4 regions of the Paenibacillus sp. LT-B23 genome follow, and region 1 is predicted to be linked to each of the others. Evidence: riboswitches for the same ligand, from Rfam matches in the RefSeq annotation. Region 1 holds a riboswitch; each other region holds the start of a gene.
What was found. A riboswitch is a leader RNA that binds a small molecule or an ion and turns the genes downstream of it on or off. The one in region 1 is predicted to bind cobalamin.
Positions count from the first base shown of each region.

Region 2: it holds a riboswitch for cobalamin, as region 1 does, so the genes downstream of both, metE (5-methyltetrahydropteroyltriglutamate--homocysteine S-methyltransferase) here and ACWXW9_RS11790 (ABC transporter substrate-binding protein) in region 1, are expected to answer to the same signal.
Region 3: it holds a riboswitch for cobalamin, as region 1 does, so the genes downstream of both, ACWXW9_RS04225 (ABC transporter substrate-binding protein) here and ACWXW9_RS11790 (ABC transporter substrate-binding protein) in region 1, are expected to answer to the same signal.
Region 4: it holds a riboswitch for cobalamin, as region 1 does, so the genes downstream of both, ACWXW9_RS02960 (hypothetical protein) here and ACWXW9_RS11790 (ABC transporter substrate-binding protein) in region 1, are expected to answer to the same signal.

Region 1 covers NZ_JBSQBM010000008.1:85,017-92,393, reverse strand. Annotated here, with positions in the region: gene ACWXW9_RS11815 (Cof-type HAD-IIB family hydrolase) at 1-709, opposite strand, end outside; gene lplA (lipoate--protein ligase) at 872-1,873, opposite strand; gene cobD (threonine-phosphate decarboxylase CobD) at 2,037-3,140, shown strand; gene cbiB (adenosylcobinamide-phosphate synthase CbiB) at 3,130-4,101, shown strand; gene ACWXW9_RS11795 (histidine phosphatase family protein) at 4,143-4,913, shown strand; cobalamin riboswitch at 5,038-5,230, shown strand; gene ACWXW9_RS11790 (ABC transporter substrate-binding protein) at 5,437-6,441, shown strand; gene ACWXW9_RS11785 (FecCD family ABC transporter permease) at 6,438-7,377, shown strand, end outside.
Region 2 covers NZ_JBSQBM010000002.1:88,665-96,041, reverse strand. Annotated here, with positions in the region: gene ACWXW9_RS03115 (DUF6985 domain-containing protein) at 1-170, shown strand, start outside; gene metE (5-methyltetrahydropteroyltriglutamate--homocysteine S-methyltransferase) at 226-2,544, opposite strand; cobalamin riboswitch at 2,705-2,900, opposite strand; gene nrdG (anaerobic ribonucleoside-triphosphate reductase activating protein) at 3,192-3,689, opposite strand; gene ACWXW9_RS03100 (anaerobic ribonucleoside triphosphate reductase) at 3,686-5,635, opposite strand; gene ACWXW9_RS03095 (AbrB/MazE/SpoVT family DNA-binding domain-containing protein) at 5,930-6,400, opposite strand; gene ACWXW9_RS03090 (LacI family DNA-binding transcriptional regulator) at 6,688-7,377, shown strand, end outside.
Region 3 covers NZ_JBSQBM010000002.1:344,890-352,266, forward strand. Annotated here, with positions in the region: gene nikA (nickel ABC transporter substrate-binding protein) at 1-815, opposite strand, end outside; gene ACWXW9_RS04205 (ABC transporter ATP-binding protein) at 959-1,735, opposite strand; gene ACWXW9_RS04210 (ATP-binding cassette domain-containing protein) at 1,732-2,700, opposite strand; gene nikC (nickel transporter permease) at 2,697-3,512, opposite strand; gene nikB (nickel ABC transporter permease) at 3,528-4,457, opposite strand; gene ACWXW9_RS04225 (ABC transporter substrate-binding protein) at 4,473-6,056, opposite strand; cobalamin riboswitch at 6,264-6,464, opposite strand; gene ACWXW9_RS04230 (hypothetical protein) at 7,131-7,377, shown strand, end outside.
Region 4 covers NZ_JBSQBM010000002.1:55,450-62,826, reverse strand. Annotated here, with positions in the region: gene ACWXW9_RS02970 (uroporphyrinogen-III synthase) at 1-262, shown strand, start outside; gene ACWXW9_RS02965 (LOG family protein) at 434-988, shown strand; cobalamin riboswitch at 1,046-1,229, shown strand; gene ACWXW9_RS02960 (hypothetical protein) at 1,191-1,415, shown strand; gene cobJ (precorrin-3B C(17)-methyltransferase) at 1,544-3,379, shown strand; gene ACWXW9_RS02950 (sirohydrochlorin chelatase) at 3,475-4,590, shown strand; gene cobK (precorrin-6A reductase) at 4,587-5,366, shown strand; gene ACWXW9_RS02940 (precorrin-8X methylmutase) at 5,514-6,158, shown strand; gene ACWXW9_RS02935 (cobalt-precorrin-5B (C(1))-methyltransferase) at 6,233-7,377, shown strand, end outside; gene cbiE (precorrin-6y C5,15-methyltransferase (decarboxylating) subunit CbiE) at 7,371-7,377, shown strand, end outside.

The DNA.
Region 1 (7,377 bases):
CAGGAATGGCATTCTCCATCGCTATGCCGAGACCCGCGCATTCGAGCATTTCGTGATCGTTCCAGGAGTCGCCGATCGCAATCGTTTCGGACAGATCACAGCCGTAATGGTTAGCAAGGAACGTAAGAGCATGGCCCTTGGTGCCCTCATGATGCATAATTTCCAGAAAATGAGGCTTGGATTTGGTAATATGCACTTCACTGCCGAGCAGTTGGCGCAGTTCAGGGATCAGTTCGTCCAGCACTTCCGGCTCGTCAATAATCAGCATTTTAGGCGTAGGAAGTTCTACCAATTTGCTGAATACAGGCTCTACAAAATATTCCGTATTGTTTAGCGCGGTGTAATCTTTGATTTTCTGATTATCTTCACGTGTGTACAATTTGTCATCTATATACGTTTGCAGATGCAGATTGCGTTCCACGCAGAATTCATACAAGCGACGTGCGGCCACAAGTGGAACATAACGCTCATACAGCACGTTTTCGTCCAGCAGGTTTTTAATCAAGGCACCTTGGTACGTAATGATTGGAACGTTCAAGCCAGTTTGGCGGGCGAGTTGTTTGGCAGATGCATAAGCACGTCCAGTTGCAAGTGTAACCACGACACCTTTGGCTACAGCGGCTTCAAGCGCCAATTGCGTTGCAGGAGTAACTTCTTTTTGGTCGTTAATGAGTGTATCATCAATATCAATGGCAATTAATTTATACATATCGGTATTCTCTCCTTTATCTCTATCATGGGGCAATGTCCAAATTGTATCTTACAATATTCAAAATGACAATATCACAATGAAAAAGGGACGACTCCTTTAAGAGCCTGTCCCCTTATAACCACTGAAGAATTGGATTGAATCAATGGGAAAAAGTGGATGTTAGTCTTCCAAAAATACGAGTCCTACAAAATCGTCCAGCTCAATATTTCCGAAATAATGCTTCAAATCAAGAGAGGACAAGGCTTGACGAACCTCATTTTCATCGTAGCGTTTGCTGCGCAGAATATTTTCAATATCAGCGACGTCACCCACACCGAAGAAATCGCCGTAGATTTTAATATCACGGATGTGGCCTTCCTTGAGATCCATGCGGATATCAATAATGCCGACCGGAAATTTACGTGTGTGCTTGATATTGCTTTCAGGGGATTGACCGTAGTTCCAGTCCCACGATTGGTAGCGTTCAGCGGAAATTTCATGGATTTTGGCCCAGTCGGCATCGGTTAGCTTATATTGGGGTACCTGATCCAGCTCTGCATCGAATATGTAACGCAGCAGCTCCTCGCGGAATTGCTCAATGGTCATCTCACGGTCCATTAGCTCGCTGATGTTAGCGACGCGGCTACGGACAGATTTAGTACTTTTGGATTTAAACTTTTCGGGATTGGCATGCAGTGATGCGGCCACATTGTCCAGGTTCAGGTTAAACATCAATGTACCGTGGCTGAACATGCGTCCGCGCGTGGCAAATTGGGCGTTCCCTGAAATTTTGCGCTCACCGACCTGAAGATCGTTGCGTCCGGTCATTTCGGCTTCCACACCCATTTGGCGCAGGGCGTCAATGACAGGCTGTGTGAATTTGAGGAAATTATGAAAGGACTCCCCGTTATCCTTGGTAATGAAGCTGAAATTTAAATTACCGAGGTCATGATATACAGCCCCGCCACCGGACAGACGACGAACGACTTGAATGTTGTTATCTCTGACAAACTCGGCGTTGATTTCTTCAATGGTATTTTGATGCTTGCCTATAATAATAGAAGGCTGGTTAATGTAAAACAGCAGATAGCTGTCGTCCAGCGGAAGATGCTTGAGTGCGTACTCCTCAATGGCAAGATTAATGGCTGGATCGTGTATGCCCTGGTTGTCGATGAACAGCATGTCCATTCCTCCGTATATATAAACTGTGTAGTTTTATGTGTACCTCCTTCTATTGTAACCCAAGTGAGCGATGTACACAAAAGCTCATTTGCATTGACGCGACGCGAAAAGCAGCCCCATAATGGAGCTAATGATTCAGAACGGCCGGAAAGGATGATAGGCAATGATAGAGGTTTACGGTCACGGTGGGGACAGGGAGACGGCTGCGGCGACATTCGGCGGGGCGGTTGCGGATTTTGTGGATTTTAGCGCGAACATTAATCCGCTGGGTCCGCCACCGGAGGTGCTTGAGGTGCTGCAAAGCGCGTTGGACACTGTGGTTCGCTATCCAGACCCTGGACACCGGAATTTTAAAAATATGCTGGCGCGGCGACTTCATGTTCCACCAGAGTCGCTGAGTATCGGAAACGGTGCGGCTGAGAGCATGGCGTTGCTGTTACTGGGACTGGCTCCCAAGCGTGTGGGCACGGTGGAGCCGTGCTTTTCGGAATATGCCGAGCTGGCAGGCAAATTTGGAGCCGAGGTAAGGAGGGTGTACGGCAAGGCCTCGCTTCAATGGAAGGCGGATGTGGAGGACATACTCCAGCTCATGGAGCAGGTGGATGTTCTGTTTCTCGGTCAGCCGAATAATCCGAACGGTGTGCAATACGGCGATCAGGAGCTGCGCGAGCTGGCAGAGGCGGCGGGAAAAACGGACACCGTGCTGGTGGTGGATGAAGCGTTTATTGATTTTATCCCGCAGGAGCGGCAAATTTCACTATTGCCTGTGCTGGATCGGTATCCCCATGTGATTTTGATCCGGTCGATGACGAAATTTTATGCGATTCCGGGCTTGCGCTTGGGCTATGCGATTGCTCATCCGGACTACATCCGGCGAATGACCGCCAAGCAGGTGACCTGGAGCGTGAACGGAATGGCGTTGCTGGCCGGAGAGGCGTGTTTGCGGAGCGGTGAGGCGTACGAGCGCCGCACGCAGGAGCTGATTGCTACGGAGCGTAGCCGTCTGCTGACCGCTTTGGCGGAATGGGGTTGCGGTGTCATCCCCGGTGAAGCGAATTACGTGCTGGCACGGGCACCGGGGACGTGGAGCGCATCGGCCATTCAACAGGCGCTTGGACAGCGCGGGATTCTTATACGTAGCTGTGCCATGTACCCGGGGCTAACGGCGAGCCATTTTCGAATTGCAGTCAAGGACACGGAAGCCAACGGCATGCTATTGTCTGTATTGGGTGAAGTGCTGGAGGAGGAACGGCGGCGTGACAGTTAGCTTGATCATGATGGCTGCATATCTTCTGGACAGGCTGATCGGCGATCCGAGGTGGTTGCCACATCCGGTCATCGGCATGGGACATGCCATTTCTGCCTTGGAAAAGGCGATTCGCCACCGGGTTCACAGTGACCGTGGTTTGAAACGCGCTGGCTTGCTGCTGCCACTAATTGTGGTGGGCGGCTCCTTCGCGTTTGGCTGGACGTTACTGCGCTTGCTTGCCTGGATTCATCCGTGGCTGTCTGTCGGAGCGGAAATTGTGCTGATCGCAACCACAATTGCTTCCAAAGGACTAAAGGACGCCGGAATGGCAGTGTATCGCGAATTAAAGGCGGGTGATCTGCCTGCGGCACGCCGGGAACTGGGAATGATCGTCGGGCGGGATACGCAGCAGCTCGATGAGCCTGAGATTGCGCGCGGTACCGTCGAAACGGTGGCTGAAAACATCGTGGACGCGATTATTTCCCCGCTTTTTTATGCCCTGATCGGGGGAGCACCATTAGCGTTGGCTTATCGTGCCGTGAATACCCTCGATTCCATGGTTGGCTACAAAAATGAAAAGTATCTGCAATTGGGCTGGGCCTCGGCACGTCTGGATGATGTCGCTAATTTCATTCCGGCACGCCTGACAGCGGGGATGCTGGTAGTAGCGGCGTGGGTTTATCGGCATGATGCTGGACGTAGCTGGCGTACGGTAAGGCGAGATGCGCGGCTGCATCCCAGTCCAAACAGCGGCTTTCCGGAATCAGCAGTTGCAGGTGCACTGGGGATTCGCCTCGGAGGTTATAATGTATATCATGGCGTGCGCTCCTTTCGCGCATATATGGGAGAGCTGGTGCGACCGATGGAGCCGGATGATATCCGGCATACGATCCGGCTGATGTTTGCCGTGTCCAGCATGTTTGCGGGATTGTGTCTGTTCGTGTCCGCCGGATGCTATGCACTGGGGTGGATACAGTGAAGCGTGACACACCGAACGCTGCCAATAGAGCAGGAAGCGATATGACCTTGAAGCATTATTTTACAGAACATCAGCAGTGGGACTTGGAACTTGTGCTGGTGCGTCACGGCACTACCTTATGGAACAGGGAACGTCGATACCTGGGGCACTCCGATTTGGGATTGCTACCGGGAGCAGAGCAAGAATTAGAGCCTTTGCGGGAAAAATTACAGAGGCATTCCTTTGCCCGAATCTATTGCAGTGACTTGATACGTTGTCGTCAGACCTTGCAGATCATTTTGCCGGAATCGGAACTGGGACCAGAGCTTGGAGAGGGAGCCCACTTTGAATTGAAACCGGAATCACGGTTGGAACTGACATCCAAATGGGAGTCTGAACGTTTCCTTTCTAATAGTTCCGTTAGGTCTGCCATCATGGAACCACGTCTGAGAGAGCTTCATTTTGGGGAATGGGATGGAAAAACGTATGACATGCTCAAGGATGTGGCGTTGTATCGAGCGTGGATTGATGAGCCGCAGCGAATTACGCCGCCGGGGGGAGAGCCTTGGACAGACTTTGTGAACCGCCTCGATGAATTCCTAGACTCTTTGTATGAGTGGCGTAAAATGATGGATGTTCAGAAAACAGGCATGTCTGGTGTTCCACCTTCTGTTCTGGTCGTCACGCATGGTGGAGTGATTCGTCAGTTGGCTTGTATGCTGGTACCGGATCATGACTTTTGGAGTCTGAATCCGAAGCCGGGAGCGGCAATTACGATTCGGTTGAGGCTGGGAGAGCGACACCAGTGGATAGGAGAGGTGCTTTCTTTTTAGGTCAGATAGGGGCAGGTGAACAGGCAATTTGGGTTGTAAGCCAGTCTTTTTTAACCTATAATCATCAAGTAAAAGAACGGCTTGACCAACACTACATCAAATATCCAGCAGACGAGGTCGGCGCAGCGGGATGAAACCCTCGGGTTCTTTCCGGTGCGCTGTTAAAAGGGAAGCCGGTGTGAATCCGGCGCGGTCCCGCCACTGTAAATGGAAAAATGCCAGCCAGCCCAGCTATATGTGCCCAAAGCACATGAAGGAGCAACAGGCTGTCGCATGTTTCTGTAAGTCAGGATACCTGCCCGTCCGCCTGTCACCATAGTCCTTCGAGGAAAGGATGACGTGTTCGCAGTGACTGTCCATGCGGAAGAAACTGCCGCCTGCATATGAGCTGCGCTAACGTGACCCCTGTATCCTTATCTGAGGATGCAGGGGTTTTTTGAAAGGAAAAAAAGGCTGGATTTAGCAGATATCGGATGATGTTCAAGTGACGCTCTTAAAGAATTTATATGGAGGGGTGTAAATCATGGCAGGGAATAAAATAAAGGTCTGGACAACAGGCTTATTGACTCTGGTCTTGGCGGTTGTGCTGAGTGCATGTGGAGCTAACGGAAAGAACGCTGAAAATAAAGGGGATCTAGTCTCACAGCAACCGGGACAGACAGCAGCCGCCCAGGAGCCTCCGGGCAAAACGGTCTACCCGTTGACCATTAAGGATGCGACCGGGCAGGACTTTACGTTCAAAAAAGCGCCGGACAAAATCGTTTCCGTCTCCCCGGCTGAAACCGAGGCGCTGTTCGCCATTGGACTGGATAAGGAAATTGTCGGCGTATCCGACTATTCCGATTACCCGGAAGCGGCTACGAAGAAGCCCAAAGTGGGCGGTATTATGAAGCCGAATGAAGAGGCGATCATCGCCGCGAATCCCGAAGTCGTTTTTGCAGGAATATCGCTCAGTGAGCAGGCGACGACCAAGCTGCGTGACCTGGGAATCATGATTTTTAAAACCGAGCCGAAAACGCTTGAAGATGTCATGGCTAATATTGAACTATATGGGAAAATCACCGACCATCAGAAAGAAGCGAGAGCGGTAACCGACAAGATGAGAGCAGATGTAGCGGAAGTAAAAAACGGTGTTAAAAATATCGGTAAAGGGCAGAAGCTGAGAGTATACGTCGAATTTTCACCCGGTTGGACAGTCGGCAAGGGCGAGTTTATGGACGAGCTGATTTCTTTGGCGGGCGGGGAAAATGTCGCTGCAACCCAAAAGGGCTGGTACCAGATCAGTGAGGAAAATATTATTGCGGCCAATCCGGACGTCATTTTATACAGCAAAAATGTCAAGGACGACAAAACAGGCCAAACGCTCGGCGATATCATCAAAGCCCGCAGTGGATGGGATCAAATATCGGCTGTTCGTCTCAACCGGGTGTTTGCCGTGGATGATAATCTGATCAGTCGTCCGGGTCCGCGCGTAACGGAAGGTCTCAAGGAAGTGGCCAAGGGCGTGTATCCTGAAATTTTCAAATGAATCGTAGACTGATTGGCTTTGGAGGGGCAGGTCTTGCTTTATTGCTGCTGACGCTGCTGCTTTGTCTTGGCATCGGCTCGGCCAAGCTTCCCGTCAGCCAAATCGCGGGTATTCTGGTCAACCATCTGCCGTGGTTAGGTGAGACGATTACACCGGATTGGAATACATCCACAGAGCAGATTATTTTGAAGGTCAGACTGCCGCGTGTGTTACTGGGTATGCTGGTAGGCGCAGCGCTTGCGCTGGCGGGAGCCGGATTTCAGGGTGTGCTGCGCAATCCGCTGGCTGATCCTTACACGCTGGGGGTATCCTCGGGTGCTTCGGTAGGGGCAGCAGTGCTGATTTATTGGGGGCTTCAATTTTCGTTTGTAGGCGTATGGACACTGCCGCTGGTGGCGTTTACGACCGGAATGCTGACGTTGTGGATGGTGCTGACACTGGCGAGGGAAGGCGGCAAAATTCCGACGCAAAGCCTTATTTTATCGGGCGTGGTGATGCAATCTTTTTTGGGAGCCGTCGTTTCCTTTCTGACAGCCATGTCCAGGGAGACGGTCAATGAAATATTGTACTGGACAATGGGAAGCCTCAGTCTGCGCGGCTGGTCGTATACAGGCATCCTTTTGCCTTATGTGGTCATTGGGCTGGTGTTTCTGTGGAACCGGGCACGAGTGCTGAACATTCTGGCCTTGGGTGAACGTCAGGCGGCTCATATGGGGGTTAATGTAGATGCAACGAAGTTATCTGTTCTGATCATATCCACGCTGCTGACAGCCGCGGCTGTCTCGGTATGCGGAGTGATTGGCTTTGTGGGACTTGTTGTACCGCATATCATCCGTTTGGTGACGGGTCCCGACTATCGGATGATTGTTCCGTTATCCGCGCTGGGCGGGGCTATTTTTATGGCTTGGGCCGATACTGCGGCACGTACGCTACTGG
Region 2 (7,377 bases), on a different contig from region 1:
TGGAACGGCTACAGCTCGTGTCTATACTGGTTCCTGACTCATCAGAAGAGGATGAGCTGTACTTGAATTTTAGCTGTTCATGGGATAGAGAGCATGGCTTGGGTGTACATCTGAAGCAGGGACAACCCGAGCATATTCAAGGAGCTTATACATTATATGATTTGGAATAGAATCCCCTTCCGGCTTGCAGGGATAAAAGGGCCAGGAAGGGGACAGGTATAGAAATTAGCTGGATACAGTCAACGAATCTCTGGCAGCTTGAGCGGCCAGCACCATTTGCCGCAATGCAGCTACAGATTCATCCTTGGTGCGGGTTTTCAGGCCGCAGTCTGGATTGACCCAAAATAAATCGGAAGGCAGTACGCGCAGGGCACGCTGGATCATACTCAGCATTTCCGATACATCGGGAATGCGCGGACTGTGGATATCGTATACGCCCAGACCAATGCCTTTGTCATACACCTGATCCTCAAAGCTGACAATCAGTTCTCCGTGGCTTCGAGAGGTTTCAATAGAAATAACGTCGGCATCCATATCGGAGATGGATTGGATCATATCCTGAAATTCGGAATAGCACATATGCGTATGGATTTGGGTGGCGGGTTCGACAGTGGCAGTGGTCACAAGGAAGGCTTGAACCGCCCACTCCAGATAGGCCCGCTGCTGTTCCTTTTTCAGTGGAAGCCCTTCACGGATCGCCGGTTCATCCACCTGAATCATGCCAATCCCCGCTTGTTCCAGTGCTTCTACCTCAGCCCGCAGAGCCAGTGCTAACTGTAAAGCAACCTGACTGCGAGGAATATCATTCCGTTCGAAGGACCAGTTCAAAATCGTTACCGGACCTGTCAGCATCCCTTTGACTGGCTTGGAGGTCAACGATTGGGCGAAGGCCGTTTCTTCCACGGTCATCGGTTGATCGAACGACACGTCTCCGTATATAATCGGTGGCTTGACACAACGGGAGCCGTAGGACTGCACCCACCCGTTTTGTGTAAAGGCAAAGCCTTTCAGCTTTTCGCCAAAAAACTCAACCATGTCGGTCCGCTCAAATTCCCCGTGTACAAGCACATCAATGCCAATGTCCTCCTGAATATCAATCCATTCCTTGATTTGCTGCTGAATGAATGTCCGGTACTGCTCGGCAGACCATTCCCCTCTGCGATAGTGCAGGCGGGCTTTGCGAACCTCAGCCGTTTGCGGGAAACTGCCAATCGTCGTGGTAGGCAGTGGAGGCAGCTTCAACTTGTCCTGCTGAATCACACGACGCTCAGCGAAGGGAACGCTACGTGACTGCGGCTCTTTCGCCAGTAGAGCCGCCATATCGGCCGCGGTCTGTACTCGTGCCGCCGAGCTGTTGAAGCGAGCTACCGCGTCCGCACTCTGCTCAAGCTTGGCAAGTGCCGAGGGTTTGCGTTTGCCAAGCGCAGCGGTCAAAGCTGCGATTTCTTCCAGCTTTTCATCGGCAAAGGCCAGTGCTTGCACCAGCTCTGGGTCCAGCTTATGCTCTGCTTCCAGACTGACCGGCACATGCAGCAGACTGCATGATGGCTGCACGATGAGCTGGGCGGCGGGTGTCTGTTCTGCCAGTTGTCCAAGTAGCGCAGCCACGGCGTTCAGATCGGAGCGCCATATATTGCGCCCGTCAATAACGCCAGCGGCCAGCGTTTTGCCCGCAGGGAAGCCATGCCGGAGCACATGTTGAAGGTTTTCGCCATCATCATGTACAAAATCCAGACCTAATCCCTGTACCGGGAGCGTGGACAGGTGCTCATAATGATCCAGACTGCCAAAGTAGGTTTGCAGCACGATATTTAAGGATGGAGCAGCCTCGGCCAAGGCTTCATAAGCCTCCTGAATAATGTCCAAATCCTCTGCCGGGAATGAGGTGGTCAGGACAGGCTCATCCACCTGCACCCACTGAACGCCTTCCGCAGCCAGCTCAGACAGGACGCGGGTGTACAGTGGCAGGAAGCTTCGTACAATGGCGGTCAAATCCTTACGATCATAGCCTTTGGACAGGGCAACGAACGAATAAGGACCGATCATGACGGGTTTACCTTCAATGCCTAGTTCCTGTTTCGCTTCACGATAAGCCTGCAAAGGCTTATTCTCGGTGAACACCGGAGTTGCATTCGCCAATTCCGGTACGATGTAGTGGTAATTGGTATTCAGCCATTTGGTCATTTCACTAGCGGTGGCACCCTTTTGTCCACGGGCTATTCCGAAATAGACGGACAAAGGAACAGGCCCATCGGGACTGTAGTTGAACCGTTCCGGCACCAGACCGAACATCACGGATGTATCCAGCATGTGATCGTAATAGGAAAAGTCTCCGACTGGAATTCGATCAATTCCCTTGTCACGCTGCTTGCTCAGATGCTCCAAACGCAATCGTTTCATCTCGATATGCAATTCGCTTTCATCCATGCTGCCGTTCCAGAAGCGTTCCAGCGCTTTCTTCCATTCCCGGTTCCCGCCGATACGCGGATATCCCAGGTTACTGCTGATCAAGCCGGGCAATTCAGGCAATTCGGTAAATGACATGTACTTTTCCTCCCAGGCTGGTGGCCAGTTTATTTTTGCGTACAAAAAAAGACATTCCTCCCCGGGGTTAAAAATGAGTAGGGGAAAGAATGCCTCCGGTTTTTAAAAAATGAAAAATCGGCGACTGCTCTTAACACCTCCCTATCTCCCGTAGGTACTTGCGATGTTGTTGAAATAGGCAGGTCTCCTGACTTACGGATCATGACTTTCAGCGCTCCTTCCCGGTCTGTGGACCAGTGGGTGTATCAACAGCTGAAAATTCCCCGTTTACAGTGGCGGGACCGCGCCGGACTTGCACCAGCTTCCCTTTTAAGCCTGAACTGAATAGAACAGACACCTATCTCCAAGCTATGCGATTATGGTATGACGAATAATTATGCACTCGTATACTTGTTCACCATCATAAGTGAAACTTGCAGGATGCGCAATAGAAACTCCGTTTGAACCTGCAATGAAACGATTAAGTTCATGGAAGCACATTTAGGTTTATTAAAAGCGTTCTGCTCATCAGTACGTTATCCCGTGTTCCCGATCTGAAGCACCTTGAAGCACCGCCCTTGTCAATTACACGCAAAAAAAAGACAAGTCCTCCCATAGGGAAAGGACTCGTCTTAAGGCATAACAACTCATGCGAGTATAACATCGCCTCAGGCTAATGTAACGATAGATCCTGCCAGAATGCTGGCCTTAACATCAACCAGTCGCTGATTGCGGCTGCCTCGGAAGGGAAGGGTCAGATCCTTTTGCTGTTCTACAAAGGGACCGTCCACAATCACATCGCACAGCAGTGCCAATTCCCGCCGGGCCTGATCCGTAAGCAGTTCTTCGTAGACGAAGCCCGTATAGGCCCACACGGTTCGGTCAGGGCAGGCTGCGCGAAAGTCGCGCACAAACTGCGAGCATTCCGCTGCTGAGAAAAAGGGGTCTCCGCCGCAAAGGGTTAACCCGTCCAGCAATGGATTATCGGCGATGTCACGGATAACCTCCTGCTGCCGTTCCGGTGTGAACGGTTCGCCTGAACGGAAGCTCCAAGATGCCGGATTGAAGCAGCCGGGGCAGGCATGGCGGCAACCGCTAATGAACACAACGGTGCGCAGGCCGTGTCCTTCGTTCAGAGATTCCGGAATGTAGCCGCATAAATTCACCGATGCTTCACCCGGTCACGTACCTCGGCTTGTTTTGCGGCGTTGAACCGGACGGTATAATCACCTGTCAGATATCCGGTTACCCGGCGCAAGCGCTGAAAATGCGTATGTTCCTCATCAGCACCGCAATGGGGACAGCTTGTCCCGATAATGCCCTCGTAGCCGCATTCCGGGCAGCGATCTACGGGATGATTAATGGAGAAGTACCCAATGTTTTGATGAAGCGCATATTGTACAATTTTAAGAAACGCCTCCGGGTTATTCCGCGCATTGCCATCCAGCTCAATGTACGAAATCGCGCCAGCGTTGCACAGGTTATGAAATGGGGCTTCGAGGCTGATTTTACGGGCAGCCGGAAGCGTGTAATACACAGGAATGTGAAAAGAATTCGTGTAATATTCACGATCATTCACACCGGGAATGACACCGAAATCCCGCTGATCCAGCAACGTGAATTTACCGGATAGACCCTCGGCAGGCGTAGCGAACAGCGTAATGTTCAGGTTATGCAATTCACTCATCCGATCGCAGTAGACACGCATGGAAGCGATGATTCGCTGCGCCTCGCGGTATACAGCGTCATCCTCCCCGTGGTGTTTGCCGTACAGTGCCTTCATACACTCAGCTAATCCGATAAATCCGATGGAAAGCGTACCGTGCTTGAGTACGCTACCTACCTGTTCATCCGGCTCCAGCTTTTCTCCGCCTTCCCATACCCCTTCGCGCATCATAAAGTCTGAGGCCTTGGCCGGCTGGCTGGTCTGTATATGATAGCGATGGATCAGTCCGTCCACGGCAATACGCATAACCTCTTCCAGTCTGATATCAAAGTCATCCCGGTCAGGTGCCTTGCGCTTGCCTGTGCAAATGCCGTATTCAATGCCAAGACGCACCAGATTAATCGTATTGAATGAGAGATTACCCTTGCCGCTCTGACGGTTTCTGCCGAAACGGTCAGCAATGGTGCGGGTACGGCAGCCCATTGTTGCAATAATGGTATCCGGATCATCTGCACGGTAATAGGGCAGGTTGAAGGTAGCATCCACATTGACAAAATTGGGATACATACGTTTGCTGGAGCATTCTACTGCCCGCAGGAACAAGTCATAGTTGATATCCCCTTCGGCCTGATTGATTCCTTTTTTGCATTGGAAAATATGCTGTGGAAAAATAGGGGTTTCTCCACTGCCCAAGCCACGGATAGTGGCCTCCAGCAATGATTGTGTAACAAGCCGCCCCTCAGCAGAAGTACACATCCCGTAATTCAGTGAGGTGAACGGGATTTGTCCACCTGCCCGACTGCTCATGGTATTCAGGTTATGAATAAGGGATTCAGCGGCCTGGCGGGTCTCCGTCTCCGTTTCTTCACGTGCGAATGCGTATGAACGAGGGCAGACCTCATGTAATAGGCTGTTGGCTATATGTAATTCGTCATCAGGCAGAGCGGGCTCTATTTCTTCTCCGAACAGGCGGAGTCCCTTACGCAGATGCTTGCGGAAAGACCGGGCCACGAATGGAGCGAGATCCCAATCTATTTTATTAGCAGAAACGCCTCCAAATTGGCTGTTTTGCTGAGACTGGAATATGATGGCCACCAGTGCCATAGCAGACATAATGGTTTGCGGTGTGCGCACAGAGCCGTTGCCTGTATTAAAACCGTCTTGCAACAAGCGACCAAAAGGAATAAAGATACAGTTCGTAGTCCCGAGCGCATATTGGTCCAAATCGTGAACATATACATATCCACGGTCAACCGCATCCGTCAGTTCAGACGGAAGCACACGCAGGCGTGCATACCACTTGGCGTACTCGGAACCGAGCTTGCTCATTTTGCCGCTGAACGATTCTCCATTCAAATTTGCATTCTCCCGTAGCATGTCCAAATCCTGTGCCCCAATGACCCGTTCGCCGATGTCGTATAATTGATGTTCCTCCAACACCTTCATCGCAAAACCCTCCATATAGTAAAATATATATTATTCTCCCAAAAACAATATATTGACGATATCGTGTACTAACCAATTGTTTCAGTCTATATATTGTATATATGGATGAAGAGAGAGTATGTGATTATTGTCACATCAAAAGTGGAGAGAAAGCACAAAGAGGCCAGGTGAAAAGTCAGGAACACATCTGCGAATACGCTCCTTACTCTACACCTGGCGATCGAATATTTGACGAAACGATATGATGGCAGGTCCATTGGATCTGGATATATTGATAATAAATTGATGGATAATTTAAAGCAGTTTTTTTAATTGGGACACCCGGCCTTGTGAGATATCGAGCATTTCGGCATATACCTTTTGTGGCAGGTTGGGATGTTCCTGAATCAGCTTACGGAGCTTTTTTACCATTTCTCCTTGCTGCACTCTGGATTGCTTGGGCTGCCAGGTTGTATGGTTACGAATCGGCTTGGTATGTTCTTGAGCCTGGATGGCTTCGGTGCTGGTGGGATGTACATGTTCCTCTGTCTTTAATACCTGAATGCAGTCGGCGCAAATAAAGCTATCACGAAAATAAGTCAAATGATCAACTGCGCCGCAAAATTTGCAGGATACACCTGTATATTTCCTTAATACAAATCCTTCTTCATTCACGAAAAATTCGAGCGAATCACCAATATTGATATCCATCGTGGTGCGCATTTCCTTGGGAAGCACGATTCGCCCCAATTGATCCAGAGGCCGTGTCATTCCGGTATTTTTCATAATCCCATCCTCCTTCAATTATATATCCTGATTATACCAAAAAATATTATTTTTTGCTTTGTTTATTGAAGAAAATATACAATTTTTTTATGCATTTATCATATACCTTCACACGTATTGCCGGGGGCAGAAGATGGTTTATAATATATGTATCGACTGTTGGAGTAAGAGGCTGCGAAGTATCGTGGCCTCTCCCTAATCCGGTAAGTGCTTTACCGCCTACAGTTGAACATTTTTCAGGGTTTTAGAATTCTTTGAAATGATCTCAACTTGTAAGGAAGATGACTATGAAAAGCAACAAAATCTCAATGAAGGAAATTGCACAATTAAGTGGAGTTTCTGTAGCAACCGTTTCCAGGGTCATCAATGAGAACGGGCGTTATTCGGATGAAACCCGTCAAAGAGTGATGGACATTATAAGTAAGTATCAATACGAGACAAACAGTATTGCGAAAAGCTTGCGTATGAACAAATCACAGACAATCGGTGTGCTGGTGCCCGACATTAACAACGAATTCTTTTCGGTGATCGTACAGGAAATTGAAAGATTTTTTTTCGATCTGGGCTATTCGACGATTATTTGCAACACAGCCAAGAGCGCCGAAAAAGAAAAAGAATATTTGAAAATATTAGACAGTAAAATGGTCGATGGTCTGGTTTGTATATCTGGTCAGGAGGAAGTGCTGACAGATGTATTAAAACGGAAGATACCTATTGTATGTATTGACCGCCGTCCAAAGATTGACTCTAATGTTGCTTTTATAGCATCTGATCATTATGCTGGCGGGTTTATGGCAACCGAAGAGCTCATTCAAAAAGGGTGTCGTCGCATTTTGGTGCTCACTAAACAACAAAACCTTTCATCCGTGAATGAACGTTTGAACGGGTTTAGTGATGCGATGTTAAAGCACAATCTCATGCTAGGTAAAGAGCAATATGTTGCTATTCATAGCGATCATAACAACCTGGATGCAGCT
Region 3 (7,377 bases), on a different contig from region 1:
AGCTGCTTGAAAGCATCCAGACTGATGACGCCCTCACCGTAAATCAGATCCAGATCGCCTTTCTCAAAGGCCATTACACGTGTTTCGCCATCGGGAATGATTTTTACGATAATTTTATCCACTTTCGGTGCAGTACCCCAATAATTCGGATTACGCTTAAAGGTTGCATATTCATCTTGCTTGTATTCATCCAGCATCCAAGGCCCTGTACCTACAGGTTTCTTGATGCCTTTGGACGTATCTCCATCATCCGGGAACCCGGCTTCCCCCAGAAAACGGAACGGGCGAACGACGGACAAGTCCTGAAGCACCGGATAGTAGGGCTCCTTGAGGGTCATGCGGAAGGTGCTGTCATCTACAGCTTCGGTTTTGTCGAGAATACCAACCACCCCAAGCCAACTGTGCGTTTTCTCATTTTTCATAACAGCGTCAAAGTTCTTTTTGACAATAGCCGCATTAAATGGCGTTCCATCTGAAAATTTCACGCCTTGGCGCAGCTTGAACGTATATATTTTGCCGTCCTTGGAAATGGTCCAGGATTCAGCCAAAGCTGGCTCCAACTTGCCTCCTTGCTTGTAGCTGACCAACGGCTCATAAATCATGGATTGTGCAAAAAGTTGGGAAGGATTGTATACGTGAGGGTTCATGGTACCAATGTCGCGCGGCCACGATAGCGTGATCGACTTTTCATTGGCAGTTCCGTCAGTTGAGGTGGATGCAGGTGTGTTCTCCTGCTTCGCGCAGCCCAAAATAACGGATAATAAGAGGAGTGCCACCAACATAAGGGTAGCAGTCTTGCGGTGTCGAACGGACATCAATGTAATTCCCCTTTTCTATGTACGTGATAATGATTATCATAATCATATTTAGAATAGGTATCACATCCAATTTTGTCAACAACATTCGACAAGCAATGCTCTTAATTTATTTTAAATTTGTATAATATTAAATTTATGGTTTAATCCGCCAGCGTCTGAAACAGGGTGCGCGTGTACTCATGCTGCAACAGGTGTTCATCCCATTCCTTGAGTACCTCCACGATCTCCCCTTGATACATGACAGCAATCCGATCACAAAACTGACGCGTGGATTGAAGATCATGGGTGATAAAAAGATAGGATAGCTGGCGCTCCACCTGCGCTCTCTTGAGCATGTCCAGCACAGAAGATTGCGTTGTCGTATCCAGATTGGCGACCGATTCGTCGAACAAGATGATATCCGGTTCCACTGCCAGCGCTCTGGCAATACACACCCGCTGCTTTTGTCCGCCGCTTAGCTGCGATGGGTATTTCTCCAGACAGTCCGCAGTCAGCCCCACCGATTCCAGCAAGGATAGGCAAACATTCAGTGCTTGTGCTTTTCGTTCGGGAAAATAGTTGCGGATCGGCTCCTCCAAAATATCTCGGATCGTCATGCGAGGATGCAGCGAGGAAGACGAGTCCTGCGCGACTAGCTGAATTCGTTTGTACAGATGGATATCCTTTATCCTCCCAGTGTGAATCGGCTGGTCATCCAGCCAAATCTCACCCGAAGTCAACGGTTCCAGTCTCAGAATACATTTTGCCAGCGTACTCTTGCCGCTTCCGCTTTCACCGACCAATCCCAGACACTCTCCACGTTGCAGCTCCAGACTCACCTGCTTCACAGCCTGTTCGGTATCCTGCGTCTTGGACCAGCCCTTTCTCCGTCTGCGGACAGGATAGGCTTTGGTCACTTGCTTTAATTCCAGTATCATTCGCGCATCCTTCCTTCCGGGCTCATCTCCAGTACACGATCCGCCACACGGCTCACACCCTGACGATCATGAGAAATTAGCAAAATGGTGAGATCGAAGTCCTCTCTCAACTGTTGGAACAATGCCAGAACCTTATCCCGGTTGATAACATCCAGCGCCGTGGTAGGCTCGTCGGCAATAAAAAGGCGCGGACCGGAGCTTAGCATCGCAGCCAGCAGTACCCTTTGACACATCCCTCCGCTTAATTCAAAAGGGTATGAGGACAAAATATGCTCGGGATCTGCAAACCCGACCTTCCTCAATAAAGAGCACAGATAAGCCTCCTGCGCTTGAGTAACGCGGCCTCTGGCCATCTGTGCAATCCAGCTCAGCATCTGCCGCACCTGGGGCAACAAGCCCTGAGGGAGGGCTTGCTGCGGTGCAGCAAGGGAGGGAGCGGCATCCGCATGCCCCTTCTGGTCGGGTGGCATCCAGCGCCGCCCGTGCAGTCTGAGCGTGTCCGTCAGTTGTGTGCGGACGGTACGGATTGGATTCAACCCGCTCAGCGATTGTTGAATGAGCAAGGCAATGTCCTCGCGGCGCAGCCTTTGCCAGCGCCGTTCATCGAACGGGACGATATCCTCCCCGTTGTAGTACATATGCCCCTGCGTAACGCCGATCCCCGGCTCCAGCATGCCTGAGATTGCGTGCGCGGTCAGACTCTTGCCGCATCCGCTCGGCCCGGTCAAGGCCACAATTTCCCCCGGATACACGGAAAAGCTGACATCCCGGAGCAACGGTTGATGTCCGCTTATCCGCATTGTTTCCCCATTCGCGCCTGGTTTTCTACCCGCGCCCACACCTGTTGCTGCGCCAATATGTGTACCCGCTCCTGTGCCTATGCGACATATCTCCAGATGTTCCACGTGCAACATTGGCTTGCGTCCTGCCATATTTCCTTTCATCTGTCCTGTCCCATCCTTCATTCTGCCGCCCCCTTTTCCGAGAATCGGTCTCCCAGAAGCTGGCACGCAAGCACAAACAGCATAATCGCCAAGCCCGGAAAAATCATGACATGCGGCGCCACCTGAAAATACGACGTCGCATCATGCAGCATCACGCCCCACTCCGGCTTAGGCGGCTGTACACCCAGCCCAAGAAAGGAAAGTCCGGCAACCATAAGCACCACTCGCCCGATGTCCCAGACTGCATACACAAGCAGCTGTGGCAGCACCTGCGGCAATACATAACGTCTCAGCACGCGTACATGTGAATTACCGGATAAACGGGCATATCGGACATAGTCCTCCTGACAGGCTTTTTGAACAAGGGTGCGAATATACCGAACATATCCCGCCCACCGTACCGCAATAATCGCTAAGGTCATGTTTACAAAGCCCGGACCCAAGATACCCACAATCGCCACCGTCAAAATGATATCGGGAAAAGCCAGCACGCCGTCAATGACCCGCATGACTAGCTGATCCACACGCCCGCGCACATAGCCAATGAGCAAGCCTATCGGCAAACTGATGCAGAGTGTGGCTGCTGTAATCGCACAGGCAATCAGTACGCTTGTCCGAATGCCGTAAATCAGCCGTGACAGTACATCCCGACCCAGATGATCCGTACCAAATGGATATTTCCGACTAGGTGGTGCCAAACGGTTCAGAAGGTCCACATCAAGAGGATCATGAGGAGCAACCCATGGAGCCAGTACCCCGAGCAGCACAATCAGGCCCAGCAGCACTCCTCCTGTCAGTATGCTCCCTTTGAAGGACAGCCGCATGTTTTTCATTTTCAACTTCCTCCCCTAACGCAAACGCAACCTTGGATCTACAGCCGCCTGGACCACATCTACCAAACACTGAACACCTACGATTAAAAATGCAGCAAAAATAACATACCCCTGTATCACTGGATAATCCCGCTGCGTAATCGCATCTATAAAATACTTGCCCAAACCCGGCCATGAAAAAATCGTCTCTACGATGACATTGCCCGCCAGCATAAATGACAGATTCGTGCCTAACAGCGTGATGATCGGCAAAATCGCATGCCTGAATATCTCAAAAAACAGAATATGCTTGCGGGAAAAGCCTCGGGCCTTCGCCGCCTTCACAAAATTCCGGTCACCCAGCTCCAGCATTTGGGCACGCAGCACACGGGCTTGCACAGCCCCCAAACCTGCCCCAAGGGTCAGCGCTGGCAGTACCAAATGAGTCCAATCCTCACGACCCATGGACGGGAGCCAGCCCAAACGAACGGAAAACAGGTAAATCAGCAGAAAGCCAAGCCAAAAAGAGGGAATGGACGATCCGAGCAGTGCAAACAGCCTTCCCAGACGATCGAGCCAACCGCTGGATTTTACCGAGGCGGCCAGTCCCATTCCAAGAGTCAGCAACGTCATGACGGCAAAGCCCGCCGAGGCCAGCTCCACGGTAGCGGGCAGTCTGTTCCACAGCTCGGTTAGCACCGACTCCTTGGATACATAGGAGGTGCCCCAATGCCCTGTGAACACATCCCGCAGCCAGTTCACATACTGAATATGGAGCGGCTCGCTCAAGCCCAGCTCCTTACGCAGCGCCGTCAACGCCTCCTCAGAGGCAGGCACATTATGCGCGGTGAGCAGAATGGTAGCAGGGTCGCCGGGAGCCAGCCTCATCAGCACAAACGTCAGCGTGGATACAACAAACACAATGATGACCAGTTGCGCCACGCGTTCCAGAATAAAACGAATCATAGGGTATGTAGCCCGTTATTCCGCAATATCGGATTGCACCGTAATGTAGTAATACTCAATCGGATGCGGCGTGAAGCCCTTTACCCCTTTTTTCGCCCCAAATACATTGTCCGGATGAACAATGAACGACTGCGGCAAATCCGTATTAATGATATCCAGCGCTTGCAGTGTCACAGCATTACGTTGCGCTGTATCCTTCGCCAGCTTCAAGCTGCCAAGAAGGTTCTCCAGCGGTTTGGAACTATAACGGCTTACATTGGCTTCGCTTTTAGAGGAATAAAACATGTCCATAAAATATTGCGGCTCCCCCGTATGGGCAGTCAGCACGCTGTACATGGCAAAATCCCAATCGTTTTTGGTCAGTGCCTCGTCGATATTTTCCACCTTGCGGATCTTCACCTGGATGCCCTCTTTTAACAGCTGGCTCTGAATCACCTCAGCCATCACCGAAAGCTCTGGACGCTGAGGAAAGGTCAGCAATGTAACTTCGAACGGCTTGCCTTGCTTGGTCCATGTGCCTTGGGCATCCTTCTTCCAGCCATCCTTCGTCAATAGCTGCTCGGGCGTTCCGTCCAGCGCTTTACGTTCCACCTTGCCGAAGGGGAGAATGCTTGGAAATGGGCTGCTTGCCTCCGTACCATAGCCTCTCATGATCGCACTCACAATGGATGCACGTGGTATCAGGCTGTCCACTACTTTGCGGTTCGCGGCATCCTTGAACACAGGCGACTCCATGTTATACACGATCATATGCGTGCGCAAAGAGGGAGCCGACAGCACTTGCAGCTTATCGTTCTTTTTCAATACCTCTGCGTTATCCACCGGAATATCGGTCGCTACATCTACTTCGCCGGATTGCAGCGCCAGCAGGCGTGAATTGCCGTCCGTAATGAACTTCATCGTTGCTGCTGCCAGCCGTGCCTTCTCGCCCCAATATTCGTCATAACGCTCTACGACCAAGGACTGATCCTTGTTGAACGCTTTAATTTTAAAAGCACCTGTCATCGCAGGGTAGCTCTGCTCATCTTTCATGGACGCTACATCCAACACAATCGTCGACGGATCAGCCAGATTGGACACCAGCGCTGAATTGGGCTGGTTTGTCGTGATTTTCAACGCCAGCGGCCCAGTTACGTCAATTGACTTTACGTCTAGTAAATCCTTCGCCAGATGGCTTTTCTCAATGGAGCGCAGCAGGGAAGCTTTTACACTTTCCGCGTCCATACTCTTTCCATCATGAAAAGTGACCTTATCCTGCAAGCTGAATGTCCAGACTGTGGGACTGTCCTGCTTCCATTCCTTTGCCAGCCAAGCCACTGGCTCCAGCTTTTCATTCAAACGGACAAGTGTCTCACCTGCGCCGGACCGCATGACATCCCAGCTATTGTCTCCGTGCGGGTCAACGCCTGACGGCTTCCACGTATACGCCATCACCAGCTTTTTGTCCGTTGTGGACTGTTGTGCGGATGTGTTTTCGCCCTTGTCGGAGCTGTCCGCCGTCTTATTAGTTGTGGAGCATCCCGCAAGAGCCATAACTGCCAGTAGCAGCATCACCCCTGTACATATGGACCATGAACGCTTTTTACAATTGCTTATCATCTTATTTATCCCCCTCTATCTTGTCATTCACAAATACCTAACGCAAAAAAAAGCATCCCGGACCGCCTGATCAGCAGTCAGAAATGCTTTCATTATAAAATGCCAAAGCTCACCTCAAAGCACCTCTAATCATAGAAGGGATCGGATCGGTTTCAGACATTCCGTAAGCAGCACGCCCAACCACCTCCCCAGCATCCCGTGGGTCTGACAGTGATGTTAAAACAGGCAGGTCTCCTGACTTCAGGCGTATCTTTCAGGCCTTCCCGGTTCTTCACAGTTCCAGTGGCTATTCCGAAAGCTACAGCAATTCCCTGCTGATGCCTGTATACAGTGGCGGGTCCGTGTCGGAATCTACCGAACTTCCCTTTTAAGTGAGGACGCACAACAGCCATCTACATGATCTCAACGAAACCCTGTAGATAGAAAGTCCGGCTCACACCTGTTTTCTTCCTTTATTCTTTTTCATTACGATTTAGGACTATCTTATTTTGTTGTTACAGGCTTGTCAACAAATGTCGCATAATATTTTAAATTTTAATGATACAGCAGGGATCAAGGTTGTGGCTTTGCTTTGCGTACACACCATTCACGTGCTAAAATTAGGTATAGAGATACCCATCGTGTCTGTATACTTAAAGAGCTTTCGCCACTACCAACGGCAAAGACTCTTAGGAATTGAAAGGCTGTGGATCACCACCACGGCGCGTTGCATAACTAAACGTTAATGCAAACGAAACCCACCGTTAGGCGTCTAACCTAATTACGCGGTGGGTTTTTGCTTGTTCTGAAATTTTTTATACACCCCTTCCTACAGCTCTAACAATTCCCTTCTAGTAGATTATCAAGCCCCTGATATTCATTTGAGGAAAACCTTCAGCTTCTTGGCCCTTGCTAAACTATCAATTCCACCGTCATAAGGCTGTCAATAAATGTCGTACATATCCGACTAATGGACTCTTGCAGACACAAAATATAGATAAATATATTCATATATACCATTAAAAGGTTGACATATTTTGTAAGCTCACTTATGCTATCTATGGATTTACAAATATTTCAAGGAGGCGATTTGTTATGAAGGTAAAGTTTCTTCCTCAAGCAATTCTGGCTACAACGTTATTCATCTCGTGGGGAATCGTTAGTCCAGCAATCTCCCATGCTGAGAAAGGAGAAAAAATCCCTGACCAAATGTTAGCGGGTACAATCATCCAATATGATGAGAACAATAACATGGTTGTAGTAGAAAAAGGAACTCCTGTTCCTGAACCACAAAAATCTCTAGCTGCTATTGCCCCACTCACTGCTGAACAACAAATTGAGC
Region 4 (7,377 bases), on a different contig from region 1:
GTTCACTAGCGGTCCGCAGATCCGCTTTTTGGCTCAATATGCGAGGGAACAGAACCAGATGGAAGACGTGCTGGAAGCTTTTCGCCATGATGTGATCGCTGTGTCGGTAGGCAAGGTGACGGCGCAGTCCATTTTGGAGGAAGGGATCGAACGGATCGTGTTTCCAGTGGAGGAACGTATGGGCGCGATGATGGTGGAGCTGGGAAGATATTTTGAGCATAGCGCTTCGGCGCACGGCTGCGGTCTCGAAGTTGTGAACTGAAAACTAACCCATATCCTTGCGATAAAGGGTAAAATGAAGATAAGGGCCTACAGGGTCTTTATCTTTTTTTGTTGGAAATGCATCGACAGAAGTTTTTGTTATAGCGAAAATATTTATTTAATATAATGAAAAAGCCTCGATGCGGGATACCAGAACAGGAGCTGAGACGTTATGAATTCCATTTGTGTATTTGCCGGGTCCAGACCCGGACATTCATCGGTATATCTTCAGGAGGCAGGCAAGCTTGGAGAGGCTATGGTGAGACACCGTGTCCGTTTAATCTATGGAGGCTCCAGCAAGGGGCTGATGGGTGAGGTCGCAGATGCGATGCTGGCCGGGGGCGGTCAGGTCACCGGGATTATGCCGACCCTGTTATTCGATGCAGAGATTATTCACCGGGGAGTTACCGAATTTATTGAGGTGGCGAGCATGCATGAACGCAAAGCGGTGATGAGCGAAAAGGCTGACGCATTCATTGCCCTTCCGGGCGGATTGGGAACATTTGAGGAGCTATTCGAGGCACTGTGCTGGGCGCAAATCGGCATTCATCGCAAGCCCATCGGGCTGCTGAATGTGAACGGATATTTTGACCCGTTGGCGGAAATGGTGCGTCATAGTGTGCAGGAGGGCTTTACCGGAGTTGACCATCCAACGCTGCTGAGTATCTCTGCGGACCCGGACGAATTGTTGCATATGTTAAAAAATAAGGCAGAGAACTTGAAATAAAGCGTTTTTCATGCTTGCGCAACTGATTGAGCCAAGGTTATGATAAGACCCATAATCAAATAGCGGACAGACAAGGTGCCTTTGTGATAGCGAAGGGTAACAGGGAATCGGGTGCAAGTCCCGAGCGGTCCCGCCACTGTAAGGAAGAGGATTTTTTCAGACGTCACTCGTGAGAAAACGGGGAAGACGAAAAAATCTGTTGATGCCGAGCCAGGAGACCTACCTTGATCTGTATGCACCGTTAACCTTCGCGGAGAGGATGGGTGTACGAAATCAGGAAATCAGGCGCACGCTGCTTTTTCCATGTTGGTTGCAGGTTTGCGTGGATCTGAACGTGCAGAAGCGTTTCAAGCGTGAACAGGCAGATGGAAAGCAACGGCACGATGGCGGAAGACAAGAAGTGTCTTCTTATGCTGTGTCCGTCTGATGATACGATGCGTACATAGGAAACCCATCCGGGCAGGATGGGTTTTTTTGAGTTACAGGATGTCCATATATAAGTGAAATAGATAGAAGTGTGGAAAACATAGCCTAGATTTAAGAAGGAGGATAACGATGAGCCCATTAGGAAAATTGCTCGTGATTGGATTCGGACCGGGGGATATGGAACATATCACAAAACGAGCGCTGGACGCGCTGGCCGAGAGTGAGGTCATAATCGGCTACAACACCTATGTGGATCTGATCCGTCCGTTGTTGAACGGACAGGAGATTGTGCGCACAGGCATGACAGAGGAAGTGAGCCGTGCGCAGGAGGCGGTTCGACAGGCGGAGATGGGCAAGAAGGTAGCCGTCATTTCCAGTGGAGACGCAGGCGTATATGGCATGGCCGGGCTAGTGTACGAAGTGCTGATACAAAAGGGCTGGCGTCGTGAGGACGGGGTTGAGGTAGAAGTCGTGCCGGGAATATCGGCGATTCAGTCCTGTGCTTCGCTGTTGGGTGCGCCCGTCATGCATGATGCATGCACGATCAGTCTGAGTGACCATTTGACCCCTTGGGAAACGATTGTGAAACGTGTAGAAGCGGCAGCTTCGGCGGATTTTGTCATTGCACTGTACAATCCGCGCAGTGGTCGGCGTACACGCCAGATAGTTGAGACGCAGTCCATTTTGCTGCGCTACCGTGATCCGCAGACTCCGGTAGGGCTGGTCAAGAGTGCTTACCGTGACCGTCAGCAAGTCGTAGTGACGACGCTGGAGGACATGCTGAACCATGATATCGGTATGCTGACGACCGTCATCATCGGCAATTCTTCGACGATGGTGTATGACGGTCTGATCGTGACGCCGCGCGGGTATCAGCGCAAGTATACGTTGGGTGCGACCGAGCAGGCGCTCAAGCCGCATCAGCGGCTCCGCACGGAAGCGGAGCCGTGGTCGTTGGGCGCACAAGAGGATCGCGCGCTGAATGCGTCGCAGGCAGGCGCAGCACCCACAGTGCCAGCCTCTGCGGGTGCTGGCGGGACCGCGCCCGCGCCTTCCGCGAGCGGCGCTGCTGCGGTGGCAACGCAGGCACGCCCGCAAGCGGTGGCTGTCGTGCAGGCCGCGCCTGCGGCGCAAGCCGGGGCGGCCCCGGCATCGCTGGCAGCGGAGGCGCTGAGCCGCCTCGCTGCGGGCGGCAAGCTGCCGGGCGAAGCCAGCGCGCGCTGGAACGGGCAAGCGCCCGCCGTGAGCGCCGCCGGAACGGCAGCCGTGGCCGGAGCGGCGGCTACGGCCGGGACAGCGACAGGCAGCTTTGGCAAGCCTGCGCTGTTTGAGGTGGGCGTTTCCCCCGGCGTGGGAAACAAGAAGTTCACCGCTCGCCAGATGGCGCTGCTCGCGGAGGTAGCGGGTGATGAAGGCGAGCTGGAGTACACGCCGGATCACCAGATCGTGCTACGCGTGCCGTGCGCGGACCCGGAGGAGCTGGTAGGGCGGCTGCGGGATGAACGATTCATCGTGATGCCGATTGGCGATGTGTTTAAGGTGAAGGCGTGCGACTTCTGCAATATGGAGAAGGATGACGCTGTGCCTGTGGCAGAGCATCTACAGGTTGTACTGGGCGGATTACAGGCACCCAAGGAAACGAGCATTGCTTTGAACGGCTGCGGTATGGCCTGCTATGGAGCGGTGCTGGAGGATATCGGAATTGTCTATCGCAAGGGCGGATACGATCTTTTCCTCGGCGGCAAAAAATTTGGCCGCAACGCTCATGCTGCTCAACCTGTGGCAGAGGGCATTCCGGGGGATCAGATTACGGATATCGTTGAGAACGTCATCGCTGAATATAAGGAAAAAGGACATCCAAACGAGCGTTTCCATAAATTTTTCAAGCGTGTAGGCGTGGTAGCGGGTTTTCGGCATGAAGATGCGCCTGCAATAGTGGAAGTGAATGCCGTCTGTGGCGATTAATGGGCTAGAAAGCCTGTTTTTATGGATGTAAGCATATAGATAAAATAGGGCGTCTTGCAGGTCATCCCTATTTTGATGAGGAGGAAAATACAGTAGTGAATGCAATATTGTTGGTTGGACATGGAAGTCGGGACCCGGAGGGTAACCGGGAGCTGCTGGAATTTGCACAGGCGGTGGCAGATCGCGTGCCGGATATGTGTGTGGAAACCTGTTTTTTGGAGCTGACACGGCCCAGCATTGCTGAGGGTGTGCAGGCATGTGTGGAACAAGGGGCGACGCGGGTCGTGCTTGTTCCGATTATTCTGTTCGCGGCGGGACATGCCAAAATTGATATTCCGATGGCGATTGATCGTGCGAAGGCTAAATATCCTCAGGTGGAATTTGTATATGGACGTCCGATTGGCGTTCACGAAAAAATTGTCAGTATTCTGCAAAGCCGCTTGAAAGAGGCCCGTCCGGTTGCGGTTCCAGCCGGTATGGATAGCGCTGTGGAGGCTTCTGCCGAGGTGACGGATGAAGAAACGGCTGTGCTGGTGCTGGGACGCGGAAGCAGCGATCCGGATGCGAACAGCGACTTTTTCAAAATTACCCGTATGCTGTGGGAAAAACTCCCGTATACGTGGGTGGAGAGCAGCTTTATCGGTGTGACACAACCCTCATTTCCAGATGGCTTGGAGCGTTGTCTACGTCTAGGTGCCAAAAAAATCATCGTGCTTCCATACTTTCTATTCACGGGTGTGCTGATTAAGCGTATCGGAGAAATGACGGAGGAATTTGCGGAGTCTCATCCTGAATTACACGTGGAAATGGGCGGATATTTTGGGTTCCATCCACAATTGGTCGAGCTAGTGCTGGAGCGTGCCAACGAAGGCTTGGTTGGCAAGGTGATGGCCAATTGCGATAACTGCCAGTTCCGTCTGGAGGCGCAGGAGCACCACCATCATCACCACGACCATGATCACGATCACGGACATGACCACGATCATCACGATCACCATCATGATCATCACCATCATGACCACCATGCACATGGACACGATCATCATCATGAGGAACACTCACATGATCACAACCACGAGCACGTGCATGAGCATGTACATGCGCACAGCCATGATGACCATGATCATGAACACCACCACGATCATTCACATACACCGTCTGTGGTGAACGGGAGCGGCATTTCTGGCAGCGGGCAGGTGAAGGGCTCATGATATTCATGCTATGCGGAACGAGCGATGCTCGGGAACTGGCGCTGCAAATCCGTGACAACGGCTTCAAAGTATTGGCCTCCGTCGTAACAGAAAGCGCGGCAGCGAGCCTGTCCGAAGTGGGGCTGGACGTACGTACAGGCCGAATGACAGCCGATGAAATGGCAGCAGTGGTTCGGGAACAGGGAGTACAGGCTATCGTTGATGCCAGTCATCCTTTTGCAGAAGAAGCACATGCGAATGCCATGACAGCCGCCCGCGAGTCTGGGGTTCCTTATGTTCGCTATGAGCGGGCAGGGCTGGTGTATGACAATCATTCGTTACTTCACATCGTACCTTCCTATGAGGAAGCCGCATTGGAAGCGAAGCAGCTCAAAGGCTCTGTAATGCTTACGACAGGCAGCAAGACGCTCGGCACGTTCACCAAGCATTTGCTCGGAGATCCGGAGATTCGTTTGGTTGCCCGCATGCTCCCGCGTCTGGACAATATGGAGAAATGCGGCGAGCTGGGCATGGAGCAAAAAAATATTATCGCCATGCAGGGACCTTTTTCCCGCGAGATGAACGAAGCATTGTACAAGCATTTCGGCACGATGGTAATGGTCACCAAGGAAAGCGGACGCACGGGAGCCGTAGATGAGAAGGTTCAATCTGCGCTGGAGCTGGGGATTCATGTCATTTTGATTTCCAGACCGGAAGTGGAATTTGGCACCGTATTTGATCATTTTGACGGAGTGATCGACGCACTGCGCACAACCAAAGTGGACCCTTCGATCTGAACTATGACCCTGTGAATCTGATCGAGCCAGGTAATTAACAACCCAGTCAATCCGATAAATCCAGAACTTTTTCTGACGTGTATTTAAAATATAGTCATCTTAAAATGCGTATATAAACTAATTTTCCATAAAGGAGTAGTCGAAACGATGGATTTTAAAACAGATTTCAAACCGTTAACGGTGCAGCCGCAGGAGATTGAGGGCAAAAGCTTCGAGATGATCACGGAAGAACTGGGAGAGCATCCTTTTACAGAAGCGCAATATCCAGTCGTACAACGTGTGATTCACGCGTCTGCTGATTTTGAGCTGGGCCGCAGCATGGTGTTTCATCCGAAAGCGATTGAAGCCGGGGTTGCAGCCATTCGCGCAGGGCAGCAGGTCGTTGCTGACGTGCAAATGATTCAGGCTGGTCTGAGCAAGGATCGTATCCGTCAGTTTGGCGGAGATGTGCATGTGTACATTTCGGACCCGGACGTGATGGAGGAAGCAAAAAGACTGAATACGACACGCGCCATTATTTCGATGCGCAAAGCGATTCAGGCAGGTGAAGGCGGTATCTATGCGATTGGTAATGCGCCGACAGCGTTGCTGGAGCTGATTCGTCTGGTGAAAGAAGGAGCGGCCAAGCCAGGCCTGATTATCGGAATGCCTGTCGGCTTCGTATCGGCGGCAGAATCGAAGGACGAGCTGCGCAAGCTGGATATTCCGTTCATTACGAATATTGGGCGCAAGGGTGGCAGTACCATCGTCGTGGCGGCATTGAATGCGATCTCCTTAATGGCTGTCCGCTAGATGCGGTTGCCCGTTTGCTGTATCATGAAATGAATTGGAGCATGAACAGCATGAGAGGTTAAGGAGGAATGGGTATGGAAAAGGAAGCGGCGTCCGCCGACAGACCCAAACGGATGAAAAGTGGTGAAGCCCCCGCGCCGGACAAGCCGATGCGGTCAGGCTTTACAACCGGAGCCTGTGCGGCTGCGGTTGCCAAGGGAGCGGTGCAACTGCTCATCACGGGCATTCCGCCGAAGGAAGCGGTGATATCGCTGCCAGCGGGATTCGATCATGCGTTTGTGCTGATCGAGCCTGTGTTGGACGCGGACGAGGCTTCCTGCACAACGATCAAGGACGGCGGCGATGACCCGGATGCGACACATCAGGCGAGAATTATCGCGTCTGTTAGCTGGCGAGAGGAACCGGGCATTGAGCTCGACGGCGGTATCGGCGTGGGGCGGGTGACGAAGCCTGGCCTGCCTGTACCTGTCGGGGAAGCAGCGATCAATCCGGTGCCGCGCCGGATGATTACGGAGGCCGTCACTGACGTGCTTGAAGAGCATGGATCGGCCAAAGGTGTCCGTGTCGTCATCAGCGTACCGGACGGCGAAGAAATCGCCAAGAAGACGCTGAATGGGCGACTTGGTATTCTTGGCGGTATTTCCATACTGGGTACGCGAGGTGTGGTAGTTCCATTTTCCACGTCGGCTTATAAAGCCAGTGTCGTGCAGGCCATATCGGTTGCGCAAGCGATGGATTGCAAGGAAATTGTCCTGACCACAGGCGGCAGCAGTGAAAAATATGCAATGCAAATGTATGATCAGCTCACGGAAGAAGCCTTTATCCAGATGGGCGATTTTGTCGGCTTTGCGATCAAGCATGGAAAACGGCTGGGAATGAAGAAAATCATTCTCGTCGGCATGCCCGGCAAGCTGTCGAAGGTTGCTCAAGGTGTCATGATGGTTCATTCCAAGAGCGCCCCGGTGGATTTTGGCTTTTTGGCCGAGGTCGCGCGTGAAGCGGGTGTGGACGAATCGCTTGCAGCGGCGGTGGCTGAGGCGAATACAGCTACACAGGTGGCGGATATGATGACCGAAGCGAATGCGTTGAGCTTTTTTGAAAAGCTGTGCACCTATGGTTGTCAGCATTGTCTGGAGCATGCAGGTGGTGGAATCGTTGTAGAAATGGTACTGGTAACGATGAAAGGGAATGTGCTGGGGAGGGCGAGAGTCGGTGAGTA